DNA from 4 places in the Klebsiella sp. WP3-W18-ESBL-02 genome. Region 3 is predicted to be linked to each of the others. Evidence: predicted binding sites of a transcription regulator. Region 3 holds the regulator's gene; each other region holds the start of a gene.
What was found. Region 3 encodes CRP, which controls carbon source genes, mostly activating them, when cyclic AMP is high. Its sites were predicted from a motif close to ATGTGANNNNNNTCACAT; they were not measured.
Positions count from the first base shown of each region.

Region 1: a site for CRP is predicted at 3,513-3,530, ahead of deoC (deoxyribose-phosphate aldolase). Genes of this name have one in related genera too.
Region 2: a site for CRP is predicted at 2,548-2,565, ahead of azuC (stress response protein AzuC). Genes of this name have one in related genera too.
Region 4: a site for CRP is predicted at 5,006-5,023, ahead of H7R56_RS13340 (YchE family NAAT transporter). Genes of this name have one in related genera too.

Region 1 is NZ_AP021972.1:3,405,103-3,412,855, reverse strand. It holds gene H7R56_RS16300 (mandelate racemase/muconate lactonizing enzyme family protein) at 1-105, opposite strand, end outside; gene adhP (alcohol dehydrogenase AdhP) at 102-1,163, opposite strand; gene rbsD (D-ribose pyranase) at 1,175-1,675, opposite strand; gene H7R56_RS16285 (ribokinase) at 1,672-2,610, opposite strand; gene deoC (deoxyribose-phosphate aldolase) at 2,677-3,378, opposite strand; gene H7R56_RS16275 (helix-turn-helix transcriptional regulator) at 3,625-4,521, shown strand; gene H7R56_RS16270 (formate C-acetyltransferase/glycerol dehydratase family glycyl radical enzyme) at 4,721-7,153, opposite strand; gene H7R56_RS16265 (glycyl-radical enzyme activating protein) at 7,159-7,753, opposite strand, start outside.
Region 2 is NZ_AP021972.1:2,017,080-2,024,832, reverse strand. It holds gene H7R56_RS09520 (DJ-1/PfpI family protein) at 275-832, opposite strand; gene H7R56_RS09515 (non-heme ferritin-like protein) at 1,465-1,971, shown strand; gene H7R56_RS09510 (DUF2766 family protein) at 2,046-2,297, opposite strand; gene azuC (stress response protein AzuC) at 2,378-2,467, opposite strand; gene H7R56_RS09500 (MFS transporter) at 2,678-4,105, shown strand; gene H7R56_RS09495 (RpiB/LacA/LacB family sugar-phosphate isomerase) at 4,159-4,797, opposite strand; gene H7R56_RS09490 (HD domain-containing phosphohydrolase) at 5,087-7,276, shown strand; gene yecR (YecR family lipoprotein) at 7,362-7,697, shown strand.
Region 3 is NZ_AP021972.1:469,267-477,019, reverse strand. It holds gene H7R56_RS02245 (triphosphoribosyl-dephospho-CoA synthase) at 1-748, opposite strand, end outside; gene mdcA (malonate decarboxylase subunit alpha) at 748-2,403, opposite strand; gene H7R56_RS02235 (hydrolase) at 2,654-3,676, shown strand; gene H7R56_RS02230 (YheU family protein) at 3,673-3,891, shown strand; gene H7R56_RS02225 (phosphoribulokinase) at 3,949-4,812, shown strand; gene H7R56_RS02220 (OsmC family protein) at 4,929-5,333, opposite strand; gene crp (cAMP-activated global transcriptional regulator CRP) at 5,638-6,270, shown strand; gene H7R56_RS02210 (YccS/YhfK family putative transporter) at 6,322-7,753, shown strand, end outside.
Region 4 is NZ_AP021972.1:2,772,972-2,780,724, reverse strand. It holds gene hns (histone-like nucleoid-structuring protein H-NS) at 1-413, opposite strand, end outside; gene tdk (thymidine kinase) at 1,325-1,954, shown strand; gene adhE (bifunctional acetaldehyde-CoA/alcohol dehydrogenase) at 2,096-4,768, opposite strand; gene H7R56_RS13340 (YchE family NAAT transporter) at 5,262-5,909, shown strand; gene oppA (oligopeptide ABC transporter substrate-binding protein OppA) at 6,669-7,753, shown strand, end outside.

The DNA of each region.
Region 1 (7,753 bases), 2.2 Mb from region 3:
AAAAGGGATTTCGGTGACTCCGGAGATCAGGCTACCGTTGATATCGCCGATCGGCCTACCCCAGTTATGCAGCGCTTTGAGCGTGCGCCAGCCGGTGATTTTCATGCTTCAGACTCCTGGTATTGGGTACTGGCCGTTTTGGCCGTCTGGCGCATATCAATCACCATTCTCCCTTGGATTGCGCCGCGTTCCATCTCGTTAAAAATGTCGTTGATTTCATCCAGACGACGGGCCTGAACGACCGGATGTACGCGTCCTGCCAGCGCATGATCGAAAGCTTCCGCCAGATCCTGACGTGTACCGACCAGGCTGCCGACGATTTCGATGCCGTCCAGCACGGTTTTGACAATGTTCAGGTCGAGATCGCCCGCCGGGACGGCAACGCAGACCACGCGGCCTCCGGCTCGTACGCTGTTGACCGCCTGGTTGAAGGCCGAGCGTGCGACGGCCACCACCACTGCGGCATGCGCGCCGCCTGCGGTCAGCTCGTTGATGCGAGCTGGGACGTCTTCCTCCCGCGCATTGATGGTGTACTCCGCACCGGATTCGCGCGCGAGCTGGAGTTTGTCGTCCTGGATATCAATGGCAATCACGCGGGCATTAAAAACGTTGCGTGCAAACTGAATGGCCATGTTGCCGAGCCCGCCAGCGCCCCAGACCGCGACCCATTGCCCAGGACGTACCGTGGAGACTTTTATCGCTTTATAGGTTGTCACCCCGGCGCAGGTAATGCTGCTGGCAATGAGCGAGTCGAGCCCCTCTGGCACCTTCACGGCGTAATCGGCTTTCACGATGCACTGCTCTGCCATCGCGCCATCGACGCTGTAACCAGCATTTTTGACCTTGCGGCAAAACGTTTCACGACCGCTGACGCAGTACTCGCAAACGCCGCATCCTTCATAAAACCACGCGACGCTGACGCGATCGCCAATGCGCAGGCTGGTCACATCGCCAGCGATCGCGCGCACGATGCCAATCCCTTCGTGTCCCGGAATACGACCGGGAACGGGGCCGAAATCGCCCTGCACGACGTGCAAATCGGTGTGACAAACGCCGCAGCATTCCACTTCGACCAGCGCTTCACCGGCTTTGAGATCCCGGAGCGCTATCTTTTTGATCTCGACTTTTCCGGGGTGGCGCTGGCTAACAACGGCTGCTTTCATAATGATTCCTGTTAGTTGAGTTCCGGAACGACGTTGTCCAGAATGCGCTGGCGTCGGGCAACGTAGGCCGGCAGCGGGGCAACACCGGAGGCGTCGGTAAACCAGGCAAACGGATCGGTGCTGGCGACGAGCGCAAAATTAGCCCACGGGTTAAACGAACCCGAGCGAATGATGACTTTGGCCTGCTGCGCTAGCTGCTGGCACAGCGTTTCATGGCTGGCTTCGCGGAATTCGGCGCCGGAGCCGGTATAAACCGCCTGAAGGTCGCGGTAGAGCTGCGGGTTGCAATCACGCACTTCGCTGGCGAAGTGGACTTCTTCGACGAAGATCTCTTCGCGCAGCACCTGCAGGATGGTCATGACGTCGATGGTTCCCGGCCAGAAGCCCAGGTCGATGCGGTGGGCATTCGCCGGGATTGGAAAGCCCGCATCGGTTACCAGAACAATGTCGGTGTGGCCCAGGGTCGCCAGCGCGCCCGCCAGCTCAGGATGCTGAATTCGTCCGGTTCTCATCGTGCGTGCTCCTCGGTTGTTGCCTGTGTCTGTAGGAAGGCTTCAACGTCGGCACGTGTGTGGTATGACGGCACGGTTTCCCAGGCGGTGCAGCACAATGCGGCGGTGGCGTTGGCAAATAAGACGGCATCGTGAAGCGACTGATTTTCATCAAGAGCGGTCGCCAGCGCCGCATTAAAGCTGTCACCTGCGCCGTTGCTGTCGACCACCTCAACCCGACAAGGGGCAACCTCGAGGGTTTCGTCGCGGGAGTAGACCGCCGACCCTGCATCGCCCAGTGTCATTACGACGTAGCGGCAGCCGGTATCTAACAGCAGATCGGCGATTTCCCGGTTACTACGCGGATCGTCCGGCGGCAGCCCCAGGGCGACGCGGGCTTCGGTTTCATTCGGGGTTAGGTAGTCGATGGCGCTTAAATCAAGCTGACGCAGATCCTGGGCGGGCGCCGGATTCAGGATGGTGGTTTTCCCCAGGCTATGGGCGCGACGCAAGCCGTACAGCGCGGTTTCCAGCGGAATTTCCAGTTGGGCCAGGGCAACATTGCACTCAGCTAAGGAGGCAATGGCTTCATCAACGCGAGATGGGGTAAAGAGTTTGTTGGCCCCCATATCCACCACGATGATATTTCGCGCCTCGCGATCTTTGACGATCAACCCGGCGCCGGTCGGCAACTCTTGGGTGATGCTCAGCGCCTGGATATCAATGCCTTCATCCTGCATTAAACCGACGAACTCATAGCCAAATGCATCATCACCGACAACGCCCGCATAGGCGACATCTGCACCTAAGCGTGCGGCCTGCACCGCCATGTCCGAGCCTTTTCCGCCCCAGGTCTGGCGAAAATCGCGGCCAATCAGCGTTTCGCCTGCCAGTGGGATACGATCGGTGGTCATCACTAACGCTTTTGCATAACTACCGAGAATAAATACACTCATCACATACTCCATTCTCTGTACTGCTTTTGAACGGGACGCCGCGTTGCCACGGTGTCCCGGGATAAATCAATAGCCGTTGATATCGCCTACCAGGCCTTTCACCAGCTCTGGCCCGGAGCTGGTACCCACCAGTTCCGCCCCGGCAATAAACATCTCTTTCATTTTTTCTATCGTGTTGACTTTACCGGAAACTTTCACGCGGCACGGGGCCTGGATATTCGCTTTGAGAAGTTGAACATCTTCTACCGTGGCTGCGCAGCCGCCTTTGCCCCAGCCGCTGGATTGTTTCACCCAGTCAATACCGGCTTCGTATGCATAACGAGTGGCTTTGATTTTCATTGCTTCTTCAGTGATGAAGCCGAACTCCAGCATAGCTTTTACTTTCATACCCAGATCGTGAGCAACGTGGGTGACTTCTTTCAACTCGCGGAAATAGAGCTCGTCCAGACCACCGAGCAAAAAGCCTGGGTTCGGCGGGAAATCAAATTCGTCAGCGCCTTCTTTCGCCAGTTCACGCACCAGGGCGACTTTCATGGCGGTGGTGTCGTTGGCCTGCGGGAAGTTCACGGTGGTGGCAACGCGGATCCCGCTGCCTTTCAGCACATCTTTCGCCAGAGACACCCAGCATGGCGCGATCATCGCAGCATCGAATTGATACTGCTGACAAATTTCCAGGTGCTTTAATAACCCTTCACGCGTCAAATCCGGGTTTACATTGGTGAACTGAATTGCCTTCGCAACCTGACGGGGATCGTTAAAATCAATCATCTACAACTACTCCTGTTTGCTAGGTCACCGCACAACACTATGCGGTTGGGATAACGCTACTTTAGGCAGGTCGGCGATGAGGCGTGATAGGTAGAATTCTCTGCAACATGGACAAAATTTTCATGTCAATGAAGTTGTGAAGTGGTTCAAAATTTTGTCTGGAATTCGGGCGTGTTACGGGCGTTTTGATATTGACCGTGCCACGCTGTACGCCCTTATACAGGGTGTTCAGGTAGGCAGGAGCTAATGGGAAGAGAAACGCAGAAAACCCGCATCGTGGCAAACTGGTATCGTGAGTCGGATGAGTTTTCGACGCTGGTGAACTATCGTATTTTGCGCGCCGGGCATATTCAGACGGCTGAAAACTTTCATGTCAGACGCCAGTCAGTTGTGGGGCATGAGCTGATTTTTTGCCTCAACGGCAGTGGGTTTATCCGGATGGAAAATACCCTTCATCCCGTGAAAAAAGGCGGGCTAGCCTGGCTGCCAGTACGCTGGCCGCATGAACATTTCCCCAATAAAGAGGAACCATGGGAAATTCTGTGGGTGCGAATTGAGGGGGGGAAGCTCAATAACCTGATGCAAATCCTCGAGGTGTCGCGCAACCCGGTTTTTCAGTTTGAACAGCCAGACAAAGTGACTGAAATTTATAACCATATCTTTAGCATGATGCATACACATACGCTGGTGGCGGACGCGCGCTGCGATCTTCTTTGTGCGCAGCTCATTTTTATGCTGCTGGAAAACCGCAGTTTTGAAGCGGAAAGAACGCCTATTATTTTACACCGCGGATTAGGCAAGCTGATTTATCAGATCCACAGTCACTACAGTGATGAATGGGATATTGAAAAATTTATGCATTACTGTCAGGTGAGTAAGCCCCAACTTTTTCGTTTATTTCAGGCCACATTCAATCAAAGCCCGCTAAAGTGGCTAAAAAACTATCGGTTGTCGCAGGCGCGACGGCTTCTGGTTGAAACCAACGATTCAATTAGCCGTATTGCTGCTCTTGTGGGGTATAACGATCCGCTGCATTTTTCCCGTGATTTTCACCGTGTGTCCGGTTTTTCCCCTAGTGAGTTTCGTCGTAAGGAACAGCATCTCGATGTTTTAGTTGAAAATCAGCACCGTACCGGTCCATAGGTCAGTAAACGATAAATGGTCTTCTGATCTTATCCCGCAATAGTGGACACGCAACTAAGTGAGTAAACTTTCAACCATTGGTGACTCACATAACAACACCAGCATCAACCACCAAAAAAGGTGAGAAAAATGGCTCCGTGCGGTTCCCTCTCCCCATTGGGGAGAGGGTTAGGGTTAGGGTGAGGGGGAAAACACCGAACTACAGTGTGTGCTCCGTACGGGCAATAATATCATCCTGCGCATCCGGCGACAGCGCGGTAAAGAACGCCGAATACCCCGCCACGCGCACCACTAAATCACGGTACCGATCCGGATGTTTCTTCGCTTCCAGCAGCGTTTCACGCGACACGATGTTGTACTGAATGTGCCAGCCTTTGTGTACTTCAAAGAAGGTGCGCAGCAGCGCCATCAGTTTCTGCTTATCGCTCTCGTTTTCCAGCGTTGCCGGGTTCAGCTTCTGGTTAAGCAGCACGCCGCCAAGAATGGATGCCGTCGGTAACTTACCAATAGAGCTGATCACCGCGGTTGGCCCCAGATGGTCGGTACCGGAAGCCGGGCTGGCGCCTTCGGCGAGCGGCGTTTTCGCCTTACGGCCATCCGGTGTAGCCATAGTCTGGGCACCAAACGGCACGTTGGCCGAAATAGACGAGGTGCCGGCGTAGTAGTTTCCGCCAATCGGGCCGCGGCCGTAGCGCGGGTTGTGGTACTGCTTCAGTTCGTCGATATAGGTCTGATAGGCGCGCGCCAGCAGGGTATCAACGCTGTCATCGTCGTTGCCGTACTTCGGCGCGCCGTTGATCAGGCGCTGACGCAGCTGTTCGTGGGTCAGACCCTCGTAATCGTCCGCCAGCGCTTGTGCCAGCTGCTGCTGACCTATCGCCCCCTGATCGAATACCAGCTTTTTGACCGCCGCCAGGCTGTTGCCGAGGTTGGCGATGCCCACCTGCAGGCCGGAAACCCAGTCATACTTTGCGCCGCCCTGTTTGATGCTTTTCGCCCGCTCGATACAGTCGTCAACCAGCGCCGAGCATAGAATATCGTGCACGTTTTCTTCCAGCATGGTGTCGACCACGTACTCAATCTCAATCGATTTACGCGTGTAGTAGCGGATCTGATTATCCCAGTCGGCCAGCATCTGGTCGAAGTTGGCGAAGTTGCCCTGCGACAGCGCGTGCTCCTGTGGCAGGAACACCTTACCGCTGGTGGCATCGCGGCCGCCCTCCATCGCCGCCAGCATCACGCGGGCAAAGTTGATAAAGCTCATGCCGGTACAGCGATAGCCCCATTTACCGCCGACGGCGGTTTCGATGCAGCCGATTGCCGCGTAGTCGTAGGCATCTTCCGGTTCGACGCCGAGCTTAATAAATTCCGGGATGACGATTTCATCGTTATTGAACGCTGGCATGCCGAAGCCGCAGCGAATCACCTGCACGCAGGCGTCGAGGAAATCGTTGCTCATGCCAGCGTGGTAGCGCACGCTCAGGTTTGGCTGGGTGGAGCGCAGGCGGCCGCAGGATTCGAGAATCGCGTAAGAGAGCGGGTTGACCGCGTCCTGCGCCTCGCCGTTTACCCATTTTTGGCCGCCGATGGTGACGTTCTGATACAGCGGGCTACCGGCAGAGGCTTTGGAGTGCGAGCCGGAGCGAATTTTGTTCACCTCCAGCAGCTTCAGCCAGCAGCTGTGCAGCAGTTCAATGGCGTGCTCGCGATCCAATGACTGTTCCAGCTCAACGTCGCGGCGATAGTAAGGGTACAGATACTGGTCCATACGGGCGAACGACACGGAGTGTCCATTCGACTCAATTTGTAAAATCAGCTGAATGAAATAGCACAGCTGCAGCGCCTGCCAGAAGGTTTTTGGCGGCTGGTGGGCAATCACGTCGCAGTTTTCCGCTATCGCCAGCAGCTCATCGCGGCGGCTGGCCCGCGTTTCTTCGGCGGCCATGTTACGCGCCAGCTCGGCGAAACGGGCAATGTGCAGGCTTACGGCTTCAAGAACGATATCGATAGCTTTGAGGAACTGCTCACCGTGCAGGTCTTCCAGCACGGTCAGGTTAATGCGGGTACGGCGTTCAGCCACTTTCGCGCGCATGCCGTCGAGGCCCTTTTCCAGCAGCAACGGGTAGTTTACCGCCAGGTGAGCGTCGCCCGAGGTCATATTGCCTTCAGCTTTGATGATACCGGTCGCCAGCAGCGCTTTTTGCTCATCGGTGAACATACCGTAGCAGCGGTCTTGTACGGTCTGGCCGCGCCACCATGGGCACACTTCGTGCAGCACGCGTTTGTTCTCTTCGCTGACGGCGAAGCCCGCGCCCGGACGGTCGGCGAGATCGTCGATCTCTTTTTCAATCCAGCTGACGGTATATTCCGGGAAGATCGGCGCGGCGCGCACTTCACTGGCTTGGTTGCCGATGATCAGCTCGTCGTGTTTGATCCAGATAGTCCGCTCTGCCAGGTGGTGGGCCAGCGCCAACGCGCGGCGGACTGGAATCGGCTTGTCCAGGTGCTGCTGGTACGCTTCGGTATAGTGGCGTGCGCGTTCGGTGCACACCGGCGGCTTAACAATATGCACCAGCGCGTTTTTGTGGGCCTGGATGCGGTCGGTCAGTTTATCGAGCGTCAGAGTGGTCATGGTTTTTATCCTCGTAGTGTCGCCGTTAACCCTTTTTCGTGCGCGTACTGTTGGGCAAAGTCCAGCAGCGCTGGGTCATTCAGCGGCTTGTCGGGTGCAAAGTAGGGAAGACCGAGCAGGGAATATTTGTTGATTCCCAGCGTGTGGTACGGCAGAAAATGAATGTCGCGCACGCCGGGCATTTCATCGGCGGCAAAATCGGTAATCGCTTTAATGGAGGCGGTATCAGCGTTGAAGCCCTGAATCAGCGGCACGCGCAGGGTGACTTTTTTGCCGGCTGCCGACAGGCGTTTCAGGTTATCGAGTACGCGCCTGGCCGAGCCGTCGGTCCACTGTTTAAAGCGCGCCTCGTCAACGTGCTTGAGGTCGGCGAGGAACAGGTCGATATACGGCAGCGCCGGTTCGAGATAGCGCCACGGCACATGCAGGCAGGTTTCGACCGCCGTGTGGATGCCTTGTTCATGCGCGCTTTTCAGCAGCGTCAGCGCCAGTTCAGGATTCATAAACGGCTCGCCGCCGGAGAGCGTCATGCCGCCGCCGCTGCGATCGTAAAAGGGCTTATCGCGCAGAACGGTCGCCATGATGTCTTCGGCGCTTTTC
Region 2 (7,753 bases), 1.5 Mb from region 3:
GTAGGGAAAAATCAGACCAACGATTTAAATCGGACATAAAACAAAGTATTAGCTGTGTCATTAACAGCATTAACGTTGTTGAAACATTAATAGCCAGGAATTAATCTTCCATAAGAGAGCGCCATCACACCGCTGAATTACAGTGATGTGATGCATAGATTCAGCAGATAAATACATATCTGCTGCGCGAATTGTCTGACAATTCGCGCAGGGAAATAGCTATTTTATCTATATTGATAGCGTGAAAATCCCTTCCGCCACAGGGCAGGATGAATTACCAGCGATAATAGATGTGATCGGCGTGATCGCGTACCGGCGCTTCATCGCCCAGCAGGCGCGCCGCTACGGTAAAGGCGAAATCAAACACATGGCCAAAGCCTTTACCGCTGATTAGGTTGCCATCTTCAACAACCGGTGCATCAACGTATTCACCGTTTTTGACGTCCTGCCACAGGTCGCCAGAGCACACGTAGCGGCGGCCTTTCAGCAAATCGTTTCCGGCGAGTACGCGCGCGGCGGCTGAGCAGATCGGGCAAATGAATTTGCCTGCGGCATCGTGGTTCGCCACAAACCGGACAACGTCTTTGCTTGCTGCCAGATTCACGCTTCCCTGCGGCCCCCCCGGTAGCACAACCGCGTCGTACAGCGTATCAAGACGCTCTGCCAGCGTGGCGTCAGCCACCATCGGAATATCGTGATAGCTCACCACAGCCCGCGACTCTGCGCACGACACCAGCTCAACGCCAATATGTAAGCGACGCAGAATATCGATAGTGACAATCGCTTCCCCTTCCTCAAACCCTGGGGCCAGCAGTACGGCAACCTGTTTCATTATAACTCCTGTGAATTTAAATTAACGCATCCCCCCGAACGAGAAATAAAGAGGGATTATGCACATATGTCATGCCGGCGAACATAATCCCCTCGTCGGTAATTATCAAAAATGATCTAAAACAAATTTACCCACATTCTAATATCTGAGGTCCAGGTACATATCATGATATATAAATGGGGAATATTACTTGCCATACACCATTCATAACAAATATTGCGTATCGCGCCTATGTGTACGTTCGGCACGGGCGGATAAATGAGATATTCATCACACTTTTATTCATTATCAATGCAACAAACATCTTCGCGTTCAACCCCGTCTTAACGACTCAAGAGAGAAGCCTTATACTTCATATTATTCATGGTGTTACGACGGAATTTCTTGATAGTCATCCTCCACTTTAATATAGGTTGTAACGAAACGTAAAAAGCGAGTCATAAGAGTTTTCTTATACGCAAACTCAGAGTATTATTTTTGTGAACTAAAGAAGGTTTATATCTTGCGTTCATGATTGAAGACGACAGGTAATATGTCGTCACATTCAAACGCGTAAATAGCGCATGGTTAGCGGCTATTTAGAACTATGCGATGTCACGCGTATCGTTCCTACCAGTAATAAGGATATTTATATGGCAGCTCCAGGAATGGTTAAAAAGCTTAATGCTCAGATGAATCTCGAATTCCATGCATCTAATCATTATTTGCGTTTGAGCGAGTGGTGTTCAGAACATCGACTAAATGGCACTGCGACGTTCTTACGTTCGCGCGCGCAGTCCAGCGTCACGCAAATGATGCGCGTGTTTGATTTTATCAAGAAAGCCGGCGCTTACCCGGTGGTGAAAGCCTTCGAAATTCGCCAGGCTAAATGTGCAACCCTCGAAGATCTTTTCCTGACAACAATTGAAGACCACGATCAGCGTAGCTCAACGCTGTCGGAACTTACTGAACAGGCAAAAGTGCTTCAAGACGATAACACCCTGAGCTTCCTCAATACGCTGGAAGAAGAACAGCAACAGGATGGTATCTTGCTGAAGACCATTCTGGATGAGGTGCGCAGCGCGCGTGAAGCGGGCCTGTGCATCCAGCAAACCGACCGCCACCTGCTGAACATCGTGAATAAACGGCAGCCATCATAATGCAACAAGGGCGGCTATGGCCGCCCTTGTTGTTTCTGTTTTCAGGACGCGTGCCTGAACCCATCAGACAGGCATTAATGCGTCGCATCCTGCGGCGTAAACTTCAGCTCAATCAGCGCGATCGCTTTTTGAATCGCCCGTAGCGTCACGGGGTCAGCCCCTGCCGGATGCGTCGTGAAATCAATGGCCTTCAGCTGAGTCGCCATTTTCTCGCGCACTTCTACCGGGGCAATCACATCAATCACGTCGAGGATCTGTTTGATGACCAGCTGGCAGGCGACGACGTCGGAAACCAGCTCATCGTTAGGGGTCAGGTTCTGAGACATTTTTTGCTCCTTTTTTGCGGAGCGTAATAGTACCCTACTTTTGCGAAAGATAAAAAAACCTGCCGCAGCAGGTTTTTTTATCAGAACATAGCGCCTGGCGGTACGTCTTTGAAAGTCTTGCAATAGTTTTCAAACATGCTTTTGAGGATTTTACGCATACGCTGTTTCATGTGAATGCTCCGGTTTTTGTTATGCAGATGTTATTGTCTTTACGTACATAATATGACCGCCGTCACAAAAATCAACCATTTTGCGATTTATATCACATAAAATTGGTGCATCGCGTTAAATTTATATAAATTTTGTTATTAAAATCTGTCACTTACAACGTCTACAAAATTTGTAAATTTTACGCATTTTTTTGATAGGGTAACACAACAATGAATGAGCCTCTCCAGGCCCAGGCAACACGCGGGGTATCCCCTGCCGCGCTGCTGGTGGCCGGTGCGTTCTTTATGGAGTTTCTTGATGGGACGGTGATTGCCACTGCCCTGCCGGATATGGCGAAAACCTTTGGCGTTGAAGCCGTCGATTTGAATATCGGTATCAGCGCCTATCTGATCACCCTTGCGGTACTGATTCCCGCCAGCGGCTGGATAGCCGACCGCTTCGGGGCCCGTACTATCTTCAGCCTGGCGCTGGCTATTTTCACCGTCTCCTCGGTATTTTGCGGCCTCGCCACCAGCGCCCACAGTTTCGTGGCAATGCGTATTCTACAAGGCGTTGGCGGCGCGTTAATGGTCCCCGTTGGCCGACTGGCGGTACTGCGCACCACGCCAAAGCATCTGCTGATCTCGGCGATTGCCACGCTCACCTGGCCCGCGCTGATTGCGCCCATTATCGGGCCGCCGCTGGGCGGATTTATTACCCAGGTCGCCGACTGGCGCTGGATCTTCTTTATTAACGTTCCGCTCGGCATTATTGCGATTATTCTGGCGCTGCGCATTATTCCCAACGTTCGCGACGATGAGCGTCGTCCATTCGATCTGCCGGGCTTCCTGGCCACCTCGGTATCGATGGTGAGCCTGGTGTATGCGATGGAGATGCTTGGCGCCGAAAAAATGCAGGGCTGGACGGTCATCGCGCTGCTTATCGTCGGTGGGGCCACCTTCTGCTATGCGCTGCGCCATTTTCGCCGTAGCCCGGCGCCGATGATCCGCATGGATGCGCTGCAGGTCCCCACCTTTCGCGTCACGATGTACGGCGGTTCGCTGTTCCGCGCATCCATTAGCGCCGTACCGTTTCTGCTGCCGCTACTCTTCCAGGTTGGGTTCGGTATGGACCCGTTCCACTCCGGCCTGCTGGTGCTGGCGGTGTTTGTGGGTAACCTGACGATCAAACCCGCCACTACGCCGCTGATACGCTGGCTGGGCTTTCGCCGCCTGCTGCTGCTCAACGGTTCGCTGAACGTGCTGGCGCTGCTTGCCTGTGCTTTCCTGACGCCGCAGACGCCGGTCTGGGTCATTATGCTGGTGCTCTATCTCGGCGGCGTGTTCCGCTCGATCCAGTTTACCGGCGTCAGCACGCTGGCATTTGCCGACGTCCCGTCCTCCCAGATGAGCTACGCCAATACGTTGTTCAGCACCGCCAGTCAGTTAGCCATTGGCCTTGGTATTACGCTCGGGGCGATTGGCATCCGCATCGGCGAGAAGTTAAGCGCGACGCTGGCGCTGAGCGAGGTGCCGGGCATCAGCTTCCGCCTCGCCTTTGTCTTTATTGCGCTGATTTGCCTGGTTGGCATGTTCGATACATTGCACCTGACGCGGGACGCCGGCAGCGCGGTATCGCAGAAAAGGAAGCCCTCTTAAGCGAAAAAACCCACGCCTTGGCGTGGGTTTTGGTCAAACAGAAAGATTCAGGCTTACGCCAGGATCTCACGAACAAAGGCTTCAATTTCTTTGTTCTGGCAGTTTTCGAAGAAGCATTCCTGGAAACGCTGACCGGAAACGGCGGTTTTCACCAGCGCCGGGTCGATAGCGCGCAGGGTGTCGAGGTAGTTTTCTTTAACGACCGCTGCTTTCACCTGGTTCAGGATGCCTGCGTTACGAACCTGCGGCTCTTTACGCTCCGGCGGGTAGCCTTCGCCGTTACGGCCGGTGAACGCTTTTTCAAACATGTAGCGTACGTTCAGCTCTGCGCCCCAGCCAAAGCCTTTCGCGAAGGCCAGAGACAGCGCGTTACCGTTGTTGATCTGGGCAAACAGGAAGGCATCTGCCGGATCCAGGCAGTAGCCGCAGACAACGCCCGGGTGAATGTTCAGGGACATCAGCGCGCCCTGGCCGGTGCCACAACCGGTTACTACGAAATCTACCGCTTTCGAGTTCAGCAGGATGCTGGCCATGATACCCAGGTGAATGTAGGTCAGGTGGTGATCGTTTTCATCACACATGCCCACGTTGTATACCGGGAAGCCTTTTTCATCGGCAACGGCTTTTAACTCATGATGAATGGTCGCGTTTTTGCTGGCCTGGCTGTTTTCCATCATCAGTGCAATTTTCATTCTTTCCTCTCCTGAAAGCTACGCGGGAGCGCCCGCAGTCGTTCGATTACGTTGGGGTAACCTTACTACCAGACAAACACACTTTCAAATTTTATGAAAAATGGTTTTATTTTTTATTGAGACGGTCACACTTTTGCGCGTTCAGGCGGATAAAAATCATTACATAACCCCGATTTTATTTACTGTCATCAGGCCATTTGGTCGACTAAACTGGGGGTGGGGTTATGAGAACCCCGGTGCTAGATCAGCTATTAAATGGATAGAATAGTCACTGCAAAGGAACTGACTTGTGACACAGAACTGCCGAATTTTTCGACACGGGCTGGGTCTCCTTGTTCTACTGACCCTGTTACTCGTTTGCACACTGCGGGCGTTTGCCGTCCCGCCGCAGAAGGTCAAACCCGCGGCGCCCGTTCCCGTGTGGGTGCTGGATGCCGACAGCTTTGAATTCTGGCGCGATAGCCACGGGCAGTACCGCGGTTTTTACCCCGAACTGCTGCATGCCATCAATGCGCGCTATGGCTACAATCTCACCCTGCGCCCTGTCGATGGCCAAACGTTCGAAAAGCGTTTTGCACACCATGACTATGGCCTCTATGCCAGCGTGCTGCAAACCAAACCGAACGCTGAAAATAAGACGCTCTCCGTGCCGCTGTTTGATACTGAAGTCGTCGCGGTGAGCATCACCCGTCAGGCTAAGAACCCTAACGATCTCAATAACACACGCGTTATCTTCCGCCGCCACGATCGCACCCAGGCGCTGGTGAAAAAAGCCTACCCCACGCTTGAACTACAGCAAATCATAGAGGTTGATACCAGCAAAGAGGCGCTGCAGATCCTGCGCAGCGGCGGCGCCGACTTCTATATCAACGAAGACCGGGAAATGGGCGGCCCGCACTACTACTTCACCCTTTCCCGCCCCTTCCCTGCACTGCGATTGAGCGCCGCTTTCGGCATCAGCCCGGAACAAAGCTACATGCGCGGCAACGTGAATCAGTTGCTCAATGAATGGCGACAAAACGGCAGGCTACAGGCATTGGAAGAGCAAAGCCAACTGATGTTTTTGCGACAGCACCTTACGCTGACGCCTGCCGAGCAAAGCTGGCTTAGAGAGAACCGGCTGACGATTCCCCTGCCGAAAAATGAAAATTTTGCGCCAATTATCTGGAAAGACGAGCGGGGCTATCACGGCAGTGCCATTAACATGGTGAATGATCTACGCGACCTGTTAAACATTGACGTCGACGTGCAGTTTCTCGATAACTATATGGTTCGCATGCAGAATGAAGACTGGCCAATTCACCTTGCCGATATTTTTGATATTCGCAACGGCAGTCAGATGGAGGGGCTGATTGGTCCGTTGGTCAACTGGTACAACGCGTACTACAACAAGGTCGGGATGCCGTTTATCCTCGATGAGGAGCAGGTACGCCATCAGCGGGTTGGTGTCATCCGTGGTTCCTTCGCCGCCTATTACCTGCGCCAGCGTTTTGGTACCGACGTGACGCTTGTCGCCCGCGCTAGCATCGACGAGCTGCTGGATACCATTGATAATCATCAAATCGATTTTATCCTCGGCGACTTGAGTTCGCTGGAGCAGGCGCTACGCGGCAGCGATCTGTTCCGCGGTGCGCTGAAGGTGGCCGGACTCACCCACTCCGGCTATCAAATCGGGACCTGGGTCAACATCGAACATCCGCTGAACGCGCTGCTGTCGCAGGTACACCTGATTTCCAGCTATCGCCATCAGCTGACGCCATCGTCCACGCCCCCGGCCACCCCGGGTGCGCTAAGCAAAAATGCATTACAAATCGTGAGCGCTGGCCTGCTGGTGCTGGTGGTGTTTATTCTCAGCCTGATGCTGATGATGTGGCGTCATATGAACAAACATCGCGCCGTCAACCGCAGCATTGTCGAAGCAATGGAGAAAATTAACCACGTTCATGATGATGAAACCGGCTGCCATATTCGCCGCGTTGCCGCTTACTGCAGCCTGCTGGCTCGTGGGCTTAAGCTCCCGTATAAACGGGTTCGCGATATCGAAAATTTCGCGTCGCTGCACGATATCGGCAAAATCGCCGTTCCCGAACATATTTTGCATAAGCAGGGTAAACTGACGGAGGACGAGTTCAGAGAAATCCAGCAGCATTCGGTTAAGGGCTGGCGCATCGTTCAGGGCCTGGCGCTGGGCTCGGTGGCGGAAAATCTGATCCGCCACCATCACGAAAAGTGGGACGGCAGCGGTTATCCGGACGGGCTGGCCGGTGAGGCCATTCCGATTGAAGCCCGAATTCTGGCCATTGCTGACGTTTACGATGCGCTGCGGCAAAAGCGGGTTTATAAGCCGAGCTTTTCCCACGAGCGGGCCTACGAAATTATCGTCAGCAGCGCCGGAAGTCATTTTGCCCCTTCGCTGGTCAAGCTGTTTTGCCAGCTGCATCTGCAGTTCCAGGCTATTTATGAGTCACAAACGGATTAACACCTGGATCTGGCGACTATTCAAAGGATTGGCTGCCGTCTCGACGGCTACAATCAGGCTACGACAGATTGCGCAGAGCGAAATGATGAAAAGCCTCATTCTTATCCCCGCCCTGCTGACACTTTCCGCGTGCACGGTTCCCCGCGCGGCAAGCGTCAGCGAAGTTGATGCCACCAGCGGTATCGTTCGTCTGACCTACGGGCAGGCAGTACTGCAAAATGCCCGTACCGACGGCTATCTGGCACAGTCCGAGGCGAACAAAGCCTGTCAACAAATGGGCTATGCAACCGCCTTTTCCTACGGCCAGCCGATTACCACCTGTTCAACCATCAGCGGCTCGCTGTGCCTTAACGAGCATATCACCTTGCAGTACCAGTGCCGGGGGATTGCCAATATCCCCGCCGCAACGGCCTATTATTAATTGCCCAGCGCCGGTCCTGCCGGCGTCATTATATTCCCCGGTGAACACCCATTATA
Region 3 (7,753 bases):
CGGCCAAGGCTTGTTGCCCTGCCGGATGGGCGCTGCCGCCGGCGCTGAGCACCGCACGTGCGCCGTCCTGCATAGCGTCCAGCCCTTCCAGACCCGCGCGCGACAAAACGCAGGTGTCGGTCAGCGAAGTCATGATCGCCATCAGCGCGTCGAGCCGGGCGTGCGTTTCGCTGCTGCCGTTAAGGCGGCTCAGCCGTAGCTGGGGCAGCGCACGCTGCATCACGTGTGGAAACGCCTGCTGCGCTTCTTCGCGCGCGCCGGGCACCTGATAACGATGCGTAGCGCGCAGCCCTTTACTGAAGACCTTCGGTGCGGCAGCATCGGGCAGCTTCGCCAGCTCGGCGGCGGTGGCCGCAACCTGCTGCGCACTGCCGGTACCGCCGTGCATGGCCACCGCGCTCACCAGCAGTCCCAGCGCCCAGATCGCGCCGCGGTGGGTGTTTACGCCGTCGGTAGCGGCCATCATCTGTTTCTCACCCGCACGGCCGAGTCGCCCTACGGTTTGTCTCAGCGCAATATCCGCCGGACGCTGCCAGCTTTGTTGCGCTAGCGCCTGAAACGTGGGGGTCAGGCTGTGCGCCGAACGCTCCATCAGCGCGAGCGATAAATCGTGGTGCGCGCCGTTCCCCCGACTGTCCACCAGACCGGGTTTCGGGCTTAATCGTGCTTCGTCAATCAGACACTGCGTGGCGGTTCGCGCCAGCCATTCGGCACCGCCTTCAACCTGAATCTGGGGCAGAAGTTTCATTACCAGCTCCGGAATTTCGCAGGTGGGTTGTACAGACCGCCAGACCATTCAACCAGGTCAGCAACGCTGCTGGCCGCCAGCAGAGAACGGGTCGCGTCGGTACGACGGATACCCATATCTTCCGGATAGACCACTTTGCCACTCTGACGCAGTTCAGCCACGCGTTTAGCATCAACGCCCAGGCCGATGTCGGTGATACCGGCAACCGCCGCCACCATCGCACGACGTTCTTCGAGATCTTTCGCACGATAGAGGTAAGCGATACCTTCTTCGGTCAGGACGTGGGTCACGTCGTCGCCGTAGATCATGACCGGCGCTAACGGCATGCCGGAGGCTTTCGCCACGTCAACCGCGTCCAGTTTTTCGACGAAGGTCGGTTTCGCGCCGGCCTGGAAGGTTTCGACCATCTGCACAACCAGTTTTTTACCGCGCTGCATGGGGTCTGGCTCAGTGATCATATTCAGCCACGCCGGTGTCGCATGACGACGACCGTGCGGGTCATGACCCATATTTGGCGCACCGCCGAATCCGGACAGACGACCGCGGGTCACGGTAGAGGAGTTGGCCAGGCCATCAACCTGAAGGGTTGAGCCGATGAACATATCGACCGCGTACTGCCCCGCCAGCTGACAGAAGGCGCGGTTAGAGCGCATAGAGCCGTCGGCACCGGTGAAGAACACGTCAGGACGGGCGCGGATGTATTCTTCCATCCCGAGCTCGCCGCCGAAGCAGTGCACGCTTTCTACCCAGCCGCTTTCAATCGCTGGAATTAGCGTCGGATGCGGGTTGAGCGTCCAGTGTTTACAGATTTTGCCGCGCAGGCCCAGCTGTTCGCCGTAGGTCGGCAGCAGCAGCTCGATGGCGGCGGTGTTAAAACCGATACCGTGGTTCAGGGACTGCACCTGGTGTTCGGCATAGATACCTTTGATGGCCATCATCGCCATCAGGATATGTTCCTGTTTGATCAGGCGCGGGTCACGGGTAAACAGCGGTTCGATAAAGAACGGCTTGTCGGCAACCACAACGTAGTCAATCCACGACCCAGGAATGTCGACGCGCGGCAGGTCGCACTCGTCGTCCACCAGCTCGTTAACCTGTGCGATAACGATGCCGTCGTGGAATGCGGCAGCTTCCACCAGCGCCGGGGTATCTTCGGTACTCGGCCCGGTGTAGAGGTTACCTTTACGGTCGGCTTTGTAGCCAGCGATCAGCGCCACGTTCGGGGCGAGGTCAACATACAGGCGGGAGTAAAGTTCGATGTAGGTATGGATGGCGCCGATTTCCAGCTGGCCATCCTCCAGCAGCTGCGAAATACGCAGGCTCTGGGTACCGGAGAAAGAGAAGTCGAGTTTACGCGCGATGCCCTTCTCGAAAATATCCAGATGCTCGCTGCGCCCGACGCTTGGCATAATCATGTGCAGGTTGTGCACAATCTGCGGGTTAACCTCAGCCAGCATGCGGGACAGGAAATCTGCCTGCTTCTGGTTATTGCCTTCTAATACCACGCGGTCACCCGGCGCGATCAGTTTTTCCAGCATCGCGGTCAGGTCTGCGGTCGGCAGAACCTTACCCTGCACCGGAACGGAAGCCAGACGGCGCTGTTTTTCCGTGCGGCGCGTGTTCCAGACGCGTGCTGGCGTTTGCCCAGATAACATTATTAACCTCCTGATTCAGCTAATCATTTTGATTGCTTAACACAGATAAGAGTGTGCACTCTGGTGAGAAAGTCATCAATTAAGCGTAGGAAAGAATCATTAGCTTGAGAGTAATAATTGAAGTAACAATTTGTGAGGAGGATCAGACTCCAAAGGGATAAAAAGCGCTACGCATGCCTCATTTTCATAAACACAAGGGCAAAGTGACGGTATAGTAGGCGGCAGATTAACGAGTAAACATCGCGTAGCCATGACTGAAACCACCCACCACGACCTCAACATCGACACCTGCAGCAGCGCCACCTTCGTGCCGATGCGCGGCGTCAGCAATCGCCATCTGCAAACGATGCTGCCGCGCCTTATTCGCCGTAAGCTGCAGTTCACGCCGCACTGGCAGCGTCTTGAGCTGCCGGACGGCGACTTTGTCGATCTGGCGTGGAGTGAAGACCCGCAGGCCGCGCGCCATAAACCGCGCCTGGTGGTGTTCCATGGGCTGGAGGGCAGCCTGTACAGCCCGTATGCTCACGGTTTAATTAATGCGGCAAAAGAACAGGGCTGGTTGGGCGTCGTGATGCACTTTCGCGGCTGCAGCGGCGAGCCCAACCGCCTGAACCGTATCTATCACTCCGGTGAAACGGAAGATGGCACTTGGTTCCTGCACTGGCTGGCGCGCGAATACGGCCATGTGCCGACCGCAGCGGTGGGCTATTCGCTGGGCGGCAATATGCTCGCCTGCCTGCTGGCGAAAGAAGGTGATAACGTCCCGGTGGATGCCGCGGCGATCGTCTCAGCGCCGTTTATGCTGGAAGCCTGTAGTTATCATATGGATAAGGGCTTTTCCCGCGTCTACCAGCGCTACCTGCTCAATCTGCTCAAGGGCAACGCGGCCCGCAAGCTCAAGGCCTATCCCGGCTCGCTGCCGGTAGATTTACGCCAGCTGAAAAGCATGCGTCGCATCCGCGAGTTTGACGACTCGATTACCTCAAAAATTCACGGCTTCGCCGATGCCATTGACTACTATCGTCAATGCAGCGCGATGCCTATCTTAAGCAAAATCACCAAGCCGACGCTGATCATCCACGCTAAGGACGATCCGTTTATGGATCATCATTCTATTCCCGCCCAGGAAGAGCTGCCGGATAACGTCGAGTATCAGTTGACCGAGCACGGCGGGCACGTGGGCTTTATCGGTGGGACTCTCCGCCACCCGGAAATGTGGCTGGAGAAACGCATCCCCACCTGGCTGATGCGCTGGCTGGGGACGAAAGGATGATCATTCCATGGCAGGACCTCGACCCGCAAACGCTGGATAACCTGATTGAAAGCTTTGTCTTGCGCGAAGGCACTGATTATGGTGAATATGAGCGTTCACTTGCGCAAAAGGTCGCCGACGTCAAACAGCAGCTACAAACAGGCGAAGCGGTGCTGGTCTGGTCAGAACTTCACGAGACCGTCAATATCATGCCCCGTAACCAATTCCGCGGTTAACTATACTAGTGACAGGAAGCACGCTGCTTGCTGTCACGTATTCAGGGAGTTATTCGCATGTCTGCCAAACACCCGGTTATTGCCGTTACCGGCTCCAGCGGAGCGGGTACGACCACCACCAGCCTCGCATTCCGTAAAATCTTCGCCCAGCTTAACCTGCGATCCGCCGAGGTCGAAGGTGACAGCTTCCACCGCTATACACGCCCGGAAATGGACATGGCGATCCGCAAGGCCCGCGATCTGGGCCGCCATATCAGCTACTTCGGTCCGGATGCCAATGACTTTGGTCTGCTGGAACAGACTTTTCGCGATTACGGCCTGACCGGTAAAGGGAAGTCGCGCAAATACCTGCACACCTACGACGAAGCGGTACCGTGGAACCAGGTGCCCGGCACGTTCACACCCTGGCAGCCCCTGCCGGAGCCTACCGACGTGCTATTCTACGAAGGGCTCCACGGCGGCGTGGTGACGCCGCAGCACGACGTGGCCCGCCACGTGGATCTGCTGGTCGGCGTGGTGCCGATCGTAAACCTTGAGTGGATCCAGAAGATGATTCGCGACACCAGCGAACGCGGCCACTCGCGCGAAGCGGTCATGGACTCGGTGGTGCGCTCAATGGAAGACTACATCAACTACATCACCCCGCAGTTTTCACGCACACACATCAACTTCCAGCGCGTGCCCACGGTCGACACGTCTAACCCCTTCGCCGCGAAAAGTATTCCATCGCTGGACGAGAGCTTTGTGGTGATTCACTTCCGTAATCTTAAAAACATCGACTATCCGTGGCTGCTGGCCATGCTTCAGGGATCGTTTATTTCGCATATGAATACGCTGGTCGTTCCCGGCGGGAAGATGGGGCTGGCAATGGAATTGATTATGACGCCGCTGGTGCAGCGTTTAATGGAAGGCCGCAACTAAACCTTAAGCCTGATGGTGCTTCGCTTATCAGGCCTACAGGATATTGCGAAACGAGTAGGTCGGGTAAGGCGTAGCCGCCACCCGACAGTCGCACGGCATACGCCCTTGTTAAGGGTTTACCCCTCAATCACTTCGTAAGAGTGGGTGATATTCACCGCTTTTTCGAGCATCAACGCAACCGAACAGTATTTCTCCGCCGACAGATCGACCGCACGAGATACCGCCGCATCCTTCAGCGCTTTACCGGTGACAATGAAGTGCAGATTAATATGGGTAAACAGTCGCGGCGCTTCTTCACGGCGCTCGGACGTCAGCTTCACTTCACAATCGGTGACGTCATTACGGCCCTTTTGCAGAATAGACACCACGTCGATAGCACTACAGCCACCAGCGGCCATCAGCACGACTTCCATCGGGCTTGGCGCTTTATCGCCAGAGTTGCCGTCCATCAGAATCTGGTGGCCGGAAGCGGACTCGCCAAGGAAGGTTAACCCTTCAACCCATTTCACACGCGCTTGCATAATTTTTAACTCCGAGGTTGCAATATTCTTCTCAGATTACGCGCACATAACAATTCTCGCAATGGAAGGCGATCGCCGTCATGCTGAAGCGAGACACCAGGAGACACACGGCGAAAGCTATGCTAAAACAGTCAGGATGCTACGGTAATACATAAACGTACTGCATGTATGCAGAGGACATCACATTACAGGCTGCGGCGTAACTCGACAGCCGACTTCCCAGGTAACGGGAAGGATACTATTGCAACCGGTGGCCGTCAGGTTTTTGCCGCCGGGAAGAGCTTATAACAGAGGATAACCGCGCATGGTGCTTGGCAAACCGCAAACAGACCCGACTCTCGAATGGTTCTTGTCTCATTGCCATATTCATAAGTACCCCTCGAAGAGCACGCTGATTCACCAGGGTGAAAAAGCAGAGACGCTGTATTACATCGTAAAAGGCTCAGTGGCAGTTCTCATCAAGGACGAAGAAGGCAAAGAGATGATCCTCTCTTACCTCAACCAGGGCGATTTTATCGGCGAGTTAGGCCTGTTTGAAGAAGGCCAGGAACGCAGCGCGTGGGTACGGGCAAAAACCGCTTGTGAAGTGGCTGAAATCTCTTATAAAAAATTCCGTCAGCTGATCCAGGTTAACCCGGACATTCTGATGCGTCTCTCTTCGCAAATGGCGCGTCGTCTGCAGGTTACCTCTGAGAAAGTCGGCAACCTGGCGTTCCTCGATGTGACGGGTCGTATCGCGCAGACTCTGCTGAACCTGGCCAAACAGCCGGATGCGATGACCCACCCGGACGGCATGCAGATCAAAATTACCCGTCAGGAAATCGGTCAGATCGTGGGCTGCTCCCGTGAAACCGTGGGCCGTATCCTGAAGATGCTGGAAGATCAAAACCTGATCTCCGCACACGGCAAAACCATTGTCGTTTACGGTACCCGCTAATCCAGCCTAAACGGCGTATTGCCAGGCAATACGCCGCTTTTGTTTTCCCCTATGTGGCGCAGGCTGATTTACCACCCAGAAATCAACTATGCACTACGGCAAACGCTGGTGCTGTGTTTGCCCGTGGCTATTGGCCTGCTTTTCGGCCATCTTCAGCAGGGCCTGCTGTTCTCGCTGGTGCCCGCCTGCTGCAACATCGCCGGTCTCGACACCCCACATAAGCGCTTTTTCAAACGCCTGATTATCGGCGGCAGCCTGTTTGCCGGGTGCAGCCTTGCCGTGCAGCTGCTGCTGGCGCGCGACGTTCCCCTGCCGCTGATCCTGAGCGGGCTAGCGCTGCTGCTGGGCGTAACGGCGGAGATCAGCGCGCTGCACGGGCGGCTACTGCCCGCCTCGCTGATCGCCGCCATTTTTACGCTCAGCCTGGCCGGCAATATGCCCATCTGGCAGCCGCTGCTCATCTACGCGCTGGGCACCCTGTGGTACGGATTATTCAACTGGTGGTGGTTCTGGATATGGCGCGAACAGCCGCTGCGTGAATCGTTAAGCCTGCTCTACCGTCAGTTGGCCGACTATTGCGAAGCAAAATATAGTCTGCTGACGCAGCATACCGACCCCAGCAGCGCACTCCCGCCACTGCTCACTCGCCAGCAAAAGGTGGTGGATCTCATTTCCCAGTGCTACCAGCAGCTGCATATGCTGGCTGCTAACCAACATAACGACTACAAGCGGCTGCTGCGTGCTTTCCAGATGGGGCTGGATTTGCAGGAACATATCTCCGTTAGCCTGCACCAGCCGGAAGAGGTCCAGAAGCTGGTTGAACAAAGCCACGCCGAAGCGGTGATCCGCTGGAACGCGCAGACCGTTTCCGCGCGCCTGCGCGTGCTGGCGGACGATCTTCTCTATCATCGCTACCCCACGCGCTTCACGATGGACAAACAGATTGGCGCGCTGGATAAAATTGCCCGCCAGCATCCGGATAACCCGGTCGGCCAGTTTTGCGCCTGGCACTTCAGCCGTATTGCCCGCGTACTGCGTAGCCAGCGCCCACTTTACCCACGTAATCTGATGGCCGACAAAGAGCGCCGCCTGCCGCTCATCCCGGCGTTAAAAAGCTATCTGTCGCTGAAGTCGCCCGCGCTGCGCAACGCCGCACGCCTCAGCGTCATGTTAAGCATTGCCAGCCTGATGGGGATGGCGCTGCATCTGCCGAAACCCTACTGGATCCTGATGACGGTCCTGCTGGTCACGCAAAACGGCTACGGCGCTACGCGCGTAAGGATTTTCCATCGTGCGGCAGGGACTCTGGCCGGGCTGGTCATCGCCGCTATCGCCCTACACTTCCACACGCCACAAGGGTGGGCGCTGGCTGGGATGCTGATCGTGACGCTGGTAAGCTACTTGATTATTCGCCGCAGCTACGGCTGGGCCACCGTGGGCTTCACGATTACGGCGGTGTATACCTTGCAGCTTCTGACGCTCA
Region 4 (7,753 bases), 2.3 Mb from region 3:
TAATCCTTGATCAGGAAGTCGTCCAGAGATTTACCCTGTTCGTCCATCGCTTTTTTGATAACTGCCGGGGTACGACCCTGGCCGGTCCAGGTTTTGGTTTCGCCGTTTTCGTCAACATAGCTATATTTAGCCGGGCGTGCAGCGCGTTTTGCTTTGGTGCCGGTTTTAGCAGCAGCCATGCTATTCAGCAGTTCGTTCGGATCAATACCGTCAGCAATCAGCATTTCGCGATATTGTTGCAGTTTACGGGTACGCTCTTCGATTTCCGCAGCAGCTGCGTTTTCTTCTTCGCGACGTTCGTTAACAACAACTTCTAATTTTTCCAGCATTTCTTCAAGCGTTTCAAGGGTGCATTCTCTTGCCTGCGCACGAAGAGTACGGATGTTGTTCAAAATTTTAAGTGCTTCGCTCATTGTAGTAATCTCAAACTTATATTGTGGGGTGGTTTGTTGAAGTAATAATAGAGCGATAAAATCAGATGTGCAATAGGGAAGAATGTAAGGAATTCAAAATAACGTGTTATTTGATGCTGCCATTAATATTTATAAGTTAAATTGCGGCCAGACTTCTTCGGTTGATCGGTCGTTATTGCGGGAAAGCGCAGCGGGATAACGAGTGCCATGCTGAAGCACACGGGTGCATAAATATACCCCGTATGGATAAATATCAACCTTATGTATTAGCGTGGTTGCATCCATTTTGTGCATTACTTTATCGATGATGAATGGTTACGCTGCTCAACCATTCTGCCTCCAGGCCGGCTTTCGGCAGCGGTATCCTTAACCGCTATTCATCTATTTGCCTCAGCGCGTGTATGGGTAAATTGTTGGGTAGAGAAAACGATTCCAACAAGGAAACTACGGTAATAAGCCCGGCGTAATGGGGTTCACAGGGTTAAGTCCATAGTTATGGCGATGTTATTTCAAGCCGATGCTGTTTAATTTACAGATAACAATACCCGGCAGTGCGCTACACAATTTGTCGGCGATCACATTTTTTCAGGCAAACTCATTAATCTTTTCAACTATTAACCTGTCGAGCTAATTTGTGGGCGCACGGTGTGCGGTACATTGACGTCTGACTGAACGGGATGCGGTTAAATATTTCAGATTTATGATGCAGTTACCTCTATGTCGGTTATAAATAGGCAGCAATAAACCTCTGCAGCCGTTTAATTTCGGTTTTACCGACCTTTTTCATCCCTCTCTGGCGTTGCTGGTGCGAAGTAAGGGGGAAATGGTATGGATGACGCAGGAAGCCTGGGGATAAAATATGTTACACTGCGCTCCGTTTAAAAAACGCATCGATTAGGATTTCTCAGCCAATGGCACAACTTTATTTCTACTACTCAGCAATGAATGCCGGGAAGTCGACCGCCCTGTTGCAGTCGTCGTACAACTATCAGGAGCGCGGCATGCGCACCGTGGTTTATACCGCGGAAATAGACGACCGCTTTGGTGCCGGTAAAGTCAGCTCGCGAATTGGCCTTTCTTCGCCAGCGAAGCTGTTTAACCAGAGTAGCGACCTGTTTGACGAAATTCGTGCGGAGAACGCCCGTGAGCAGGTTAACTGCGTGCTGGTGGATGAATGCCAGTTCCTGACCCGAGAGCAGGTCTATGCGCTTTCTGACGTGGTAGATAACCTCGATATCCCCGTATTGTGCTACGGGCTGAGAACGGACTTTCGCGGCGAACTGTTTATCGGCAGCCAATATTTGCTGGCGCTCTCCGACAAACTGGTGGAATTAAAAACCATCTGCTTCTGCGGGCGGAAGGCCAGTATGGTGCTGCGTCTCGATCAGGAAGGGCGTCCTTACAATGAAGGTGAGCAGGTGGTGATTGGCGGTAATGAGCGCTATGTCTCCGTTTGTCGAAAACATTACAAAGAAGCGCTGGAAACAGGCTCTCTGGCCGTTATTCAGGATAAGCATCGTCTAGCCCATCGTTCCTGCTAAACGCCTTCAGACGCGTTTCTACCCCCTGTCATCGCCGGGGAGTAGAAGCGCGTTTTTTATTGCTGATTTCACGGTAATAAAAAAAGCCCCATCACGAGGATGGGGCTTGTTCTTTGTGCTTTCAGCGAGCGTTAAAGCGAATTATTTTTTCGCTTTTTTCTCAGCTTTAGCCGGTGCAGCTTCTTTTTTCTCTACTGCCGGCGCGCCTTCAACGAACTCACGACCGTAGTAGGTATCCAGCAGAATCTGTTTCAGTTCAGAAATCAGCGGGTAACGTGGGTTAGCACCAGTACACTGGTCATCAAACGCATCTTCAGACAGTTTGTCCACGTGTGCCAGGAAGTCAGCTTCCTGCACACCAGCTTCACGGATAGACTTAGGAATACCCAGCTCAGCTTTGATTTCTTCCAGCCAGCCCAGCAGTTTTTCGATTTTCGCTGCGGTACGGTCGCCCGGAGCAGACAGCCCCAGATGGTCAGCGATTTCAGCGTAGCGACGACGAGCCTGCGGACGGTCGTACTGGCTGAATGCAGTCTGTTTAGTCGGGTTGTCGTTCGCGTTATAACGAATAACGTTGCTGATCAGCAGGGCGTTCGCCAGACCGTGAGGAATGTGGAACTGAGAGCCCAGCTTGTGCGCCATTGAGTGACATACGCCCAGGAAGGCGTTCGCAAACGCAATACCGGCGATGGTGGCTGCACTGTGTACACGCTCACGTGCTACCGGGTTCTTAGAACCTTCATGGTAAGACGCTGGCAGGTTTTCTTTCAGCAGTTTCAGCGCCTGCAGAGCCTGACCGTCGGAGAACTCAGAAGCCAGTACGGAAACGTAAGCTTCCAGGGCGTGAGTGACGGCATCCAGACCACCGAAAGCACACAGGGACTTCGGCATATCCATGACCAGGTTGGCGTCAACAATCGCCATGTCAGGCGTCAGCGCGTAGTCAGCCAGTGGGTATTTCTGGCCAGTTGCATCGTCGGTTACAACCGCAAACGGAGTCACTTCAGAACCGGTACCGGAAGTGGTGGTGATCGCAACCATTTTTGCTTTCACGCCCATTTTCGGGAACTTGTAGATACGTTTACGGATATCCATAAAGCGCAGCGCCAGTTCTTCGAAGTGCGTTTCTGGGTGTTCGTACATGACCCACATGATTTTTGCTGCGTCCATCGGGGAACCGCCGCCCAGCGCGATAATCACGTCTGGTTTGAAGGAGTTCGCCAGCTCTGCACCTTTACGAACGATGGTCAGAGTCGGGTCAGCTTCAACTTCGAAGAATACGTCAGTTTCAACGCCAGCCGCTTTCAGTACAGAAGTGATCTGGTCTGCATAGCCGTTGTTGAACAGGAAGCGGTCGGTCACGATCAGAGCACGTTTGTGGCCATCAGTAATCAGCTCATCTAACGCGATTGGCAGTGAGCCACGACGGAAGTAGATAGACTTCGGAAGTTTGTGCCACAACATGTTTTCAGCTCGCTTAGCAACGGTTTTCTTGTTGATCAGGTGCTTAGGACCAACGTTTTCAGAGATGGAGTTACCACCCCATGAACCACAACCCAGAGTCAGGGAAGGTGCGAGTTTGAAGTTGTAGAGGTCACCGATACCACCCTGAGAAGCAGGGGTGTTGATCAGGATACGCGCGGTTTTCATCATCTGACCGAAGTGAGCAACGCGTTCTGGCTGGTTGTCCTGGTCGGTGTACAGGCAAGAGGTATGACCGATACCGCCCATCGCAACCAGTTTTTCAGCTTTCTCAACGGCATCGTTGAAGTCTTTTGCACGATACATCGCCAGGGTTGGAGACAGTTTTTCGTGAGCAAACGGTTCGCTTTCGTCAACAACCTTCACTTCGCCGATCAGAATCTTAGTGGTTTCTGGTACGGTGAAGCCTGCCAGTTCGGCAATTTTGTGCGCCGGCTGACCAACGATAGCGGCGTTCAGCGCGCCATTTTTCAGGATAATATCCTGAACCGCTTTCAGCTCTTTGCCCTGCAGCATGTAGCCGCCGTGGCTGGCGAAACGTTCGCGAACGGCATCGTAAACGGAGTCAACAACAACAACGGACTGTTCAGAAGCACAGATAACGCCGTTATCGAAGGTTTTAGACATCAGAACAGATGCAACAGCACGTTTGATATCAGCGGTTTCGTCGATAACAACAGGGGTGTTACCTGCGCCAACGCCGATTGCTGGTTTACCGGAGCTGTATGCTGCTTTAACCATGCCTGGACCACCGGTCGCAAGGATCAGGTTAATGTCCGGGTGATGCATCAGCGCGTTAGACAGTTCTACAGACGGTTGGTCAATCCAGCCGATCAGATCTTTTGGCGCGCCAGCAGCGATTGCAGCCTGCAGAACGATGTCTGCTGCTTTGTTGGTCGCATCTTTCGCACGCGGGTGCGGAGAGAAGATGATGGCGTTACGCGTCTTCAGGCTGATCAGTGATTTGAAGATAGCGGTAGAAGTTGGGTTAGTGGTCGGTACGATACCGCAGATGATGCCGATGGGTTCAGCGATGGTGATGGTACCGAAGGTGTCGTCTTCAGACAGCACGCCACAGGTTTTTTCATCTTTATAGGCGTTATAGATATATTCAGAAGCGAAGTGGTTTTTGATCACTTTATCTTCAACAATACCCATGCCGGATTCGGCAACGGCCATTTTTGCGAGAGGAATTCGAGCATCTGCGGCAGCCAGGGCGGCGGCGCGGAAGATTTTATCAACTTGCTCTTGAGTGAAACTGGCATATTCACGCTGGGCTTTTTTTACGCGCTCGACGAGTGCGTTAAGTTCAGCGATATTAGTAACAGCCATAATGCTCTCCTGATAATGTTAAACTTTTTTAGTGAATCATCTGCTCGACAAGTCAGTATAGACAAATCACCTGCAGCTGGTGAAAGAGTTAAGGAAACAAGGTGTTACCCACAAACTGATTCACTGATTTACTAAAAGAGCTTCGATTTAGCCAAGGAGCTTACCGGAAAATACGCCTTATTTATGAGGCCGTTTCTCTTTCGGTGTAAGCAGATTACCCACTTCTGAGTACGATTTACGTGATCTAAATCAAATTTAAGGCAAGCTGACACCTTTCAGCAGGCCGATTTTAGCAAATTGTATAAACTGTTAATCATTGGTGGGTATTGGTGGTGTAAACATTAGCATACTTTATACAAATGCATAACACTCTGTTTTTGCCTCATTTTTATGGATAATTCTAATGAACATGGCTAATAAAAAGGGTATTGTCTGCGCGACTCGCGATTTGCAGTTCGTCAACTACAACTTTTAATGATGCTCCGGGGTTCACGTGATTCAAACGCTGTTTGATTTTCCTATCTTCTTTAAGTTCTTTATTGGGCTGTTTGCGTTGGTGAACCCGGTTGGGCTGATACCCGTTTTTATCAGCCTGACGAGTTATCAAACGGCGGCGGTGCGTAATAAAACCAACCTGACGGCAAGCCTGTCGGTGGCAATTATTCTGCTGACCTCGCTTTTCCTTGGGGATTTCATCCTGCAACTGTTCGGCATTTCCATCGATTCGTTCCGCATTGCCGGCGGGATCCTGGTCGTATCGATTGCCATGTCGATGATCAGCGGCAAGCTGGGGGAAGATAAGCAGAACAAGCAGGAAAAATCAGAAACCGCCGTACGTGAAAGCCTGGGGGTTGTGCCGTTGGCGCTGCCGCTGATGGCGGGGCCGGGGGCCATAAGTTCGACAATCGTTTGGGGTACCCGCTACCATTCGCTCACTTATCTGCTCGGCTTTTCTTTATCTATTGCGCTGTTTGCCTGGTGCTGTTGGGGCATTTTCCGTATTTCTCCCTGGCTGGTACGTATGCTGGGGCAAACCGGAATTAACGTCGTCACCCGTATCATGGGCCTATTATTGATGGCGCTTGGCATCGAATTTATTGTGACCGGTATCAAATCCATCTTTCCGGGGTTGGTCGGTTAAATATTCTACGGCGGCAATGGATGTTAACATCTATTGTTGCCGTTAATATCACAAAATCATATCGTTCATTTATCATGCCGATACAGAAATAATTAATTCGAATGATTCTAAAATAACCATTAATATCAATGCGATATGCATTTCCTCATCTTCTTGCTTCCCGCATAGAAATGTTATTTCTCTCACACGATACTCTGGGGCTTGCCGTTAGATAATTGAAATGATATTAGTAATTTCAGTTTCACAGCAGAGTTATGTGCTAAAAATTGAGCAACTGTTAAGTTTTTGTGCAAAAAATCGCCTCCGACGCTGACGCGTTGAGTCATACGAAAGATTTTTGCATATCTATCTGAAATTTATGGATTTCATGATTAGGTGCTTTCTCTATAGGCTGTCCTGCTGCGGGTGGGATGCTGCGCAAAAGAGAATTGGTTAACAAATTTGCAAATTATATTGGCGGTGATAATCGTCATTTGGTACTTTCCGGCCTAAGTTATTTGCGGATAACGTAATGTAAACGATAACTGTTTCTATTTGTAAACAGTGATGAACAGAATAAGAAAAGCGTCCCGACAGGGGGAGGCTTTAATGAATCGACGTCAGGTTGCCACAAAGAGCGACCGTAATAAAAAAGTCGGTGATAGCAGGCAGTAAATGACCTGGCAGACGCAAAAATCTCCTGCGCTGTACAGGAACCCGCAAGGGGACTAAAACAGGCTGACTTCAGTCAGTAATAATAATGAACGGAGTATCAACACAATGTCCATCATCACAAAAAGAAGTTTGGTTGCGGCAGGTATTCTCACCGCGCTGATCGCAGGGAACGCGGCTATGGCTGCAGAAGTACCCGCGGGTGTGCAGCTGGCAGAAAAGCAAACCCTGGTTCGTAATAACGGTTCCGAAGTGCAATCTCTTGACCCGCATAAGATCGAAGGTGTTCCAGAGTCCAATATTAGCCGCGATCTGTTCGAAGGGTTACTGGTCAGCGATCTGGACGGCCATCCAGCACCGGGCGTAGCAGAATCCTGGGATAATAAAGACTTTAAAGTCTGGACCTTCCATCTGCGTAAAGACGCTAAATGGTCCGACGGTTCGCCGGTGACCGCACAAGATTTTGTTTACAGCTGGCAGCGTTCAGTTGACCCGAAAACCGCTTCACCGTATGCAAGCTACCTGCAGTATGGCCATGTCGCGGGTATCGATGAAATCCTCGAAGGTAAAAAACCGATTACCGATCTCGGCGTAAAAGCGGTTGACGACCATACGTTAGAAGTGACCTTAAGCGAACCGGTTCCTTATTTCTACAAGTTGCTGGTGCATCCTTCCACTTCGCCAGTACCAAAAGCAGCAATCGAAAAATATGGCGAAAAATGGACCCAGCCGGCGAATATCGTCACCAACGGTGCTTATAAATTAAAAGATTGGGTAGTGAACGAGCGTATCGTTCTTGAGCGCAGCCCAACTTACTGGAATAACGCGAAAACCGTTATCGATCAGGTTACCTTCCTGCCAATTTCTTCTGAAGTGACGGACGTAAACCGTTACCGTAGCGGCGAAATCGACATGACCTATAACAACATGCCGATTGAACTGTTCCAGAAGCTGAAAAAAGAGATCCCGAGCGAAGTTCACGTTGACCCATACCTCTGCACCTACTACTACGAAATTAACAACCAGAAAGCGCCGTTTACCGATGCGCGCGTGCGTACTGCGCTGAAGCTGGGTATCGATCGCGATATTATTGTTAATAAGGTAAAAGCACAGGGTGATATGCCGGCTTATGGCTATACGCCACCTTACACCGATGGTGCAAAACTGACGCCACCAGAGTGGTTCGGTTGGAC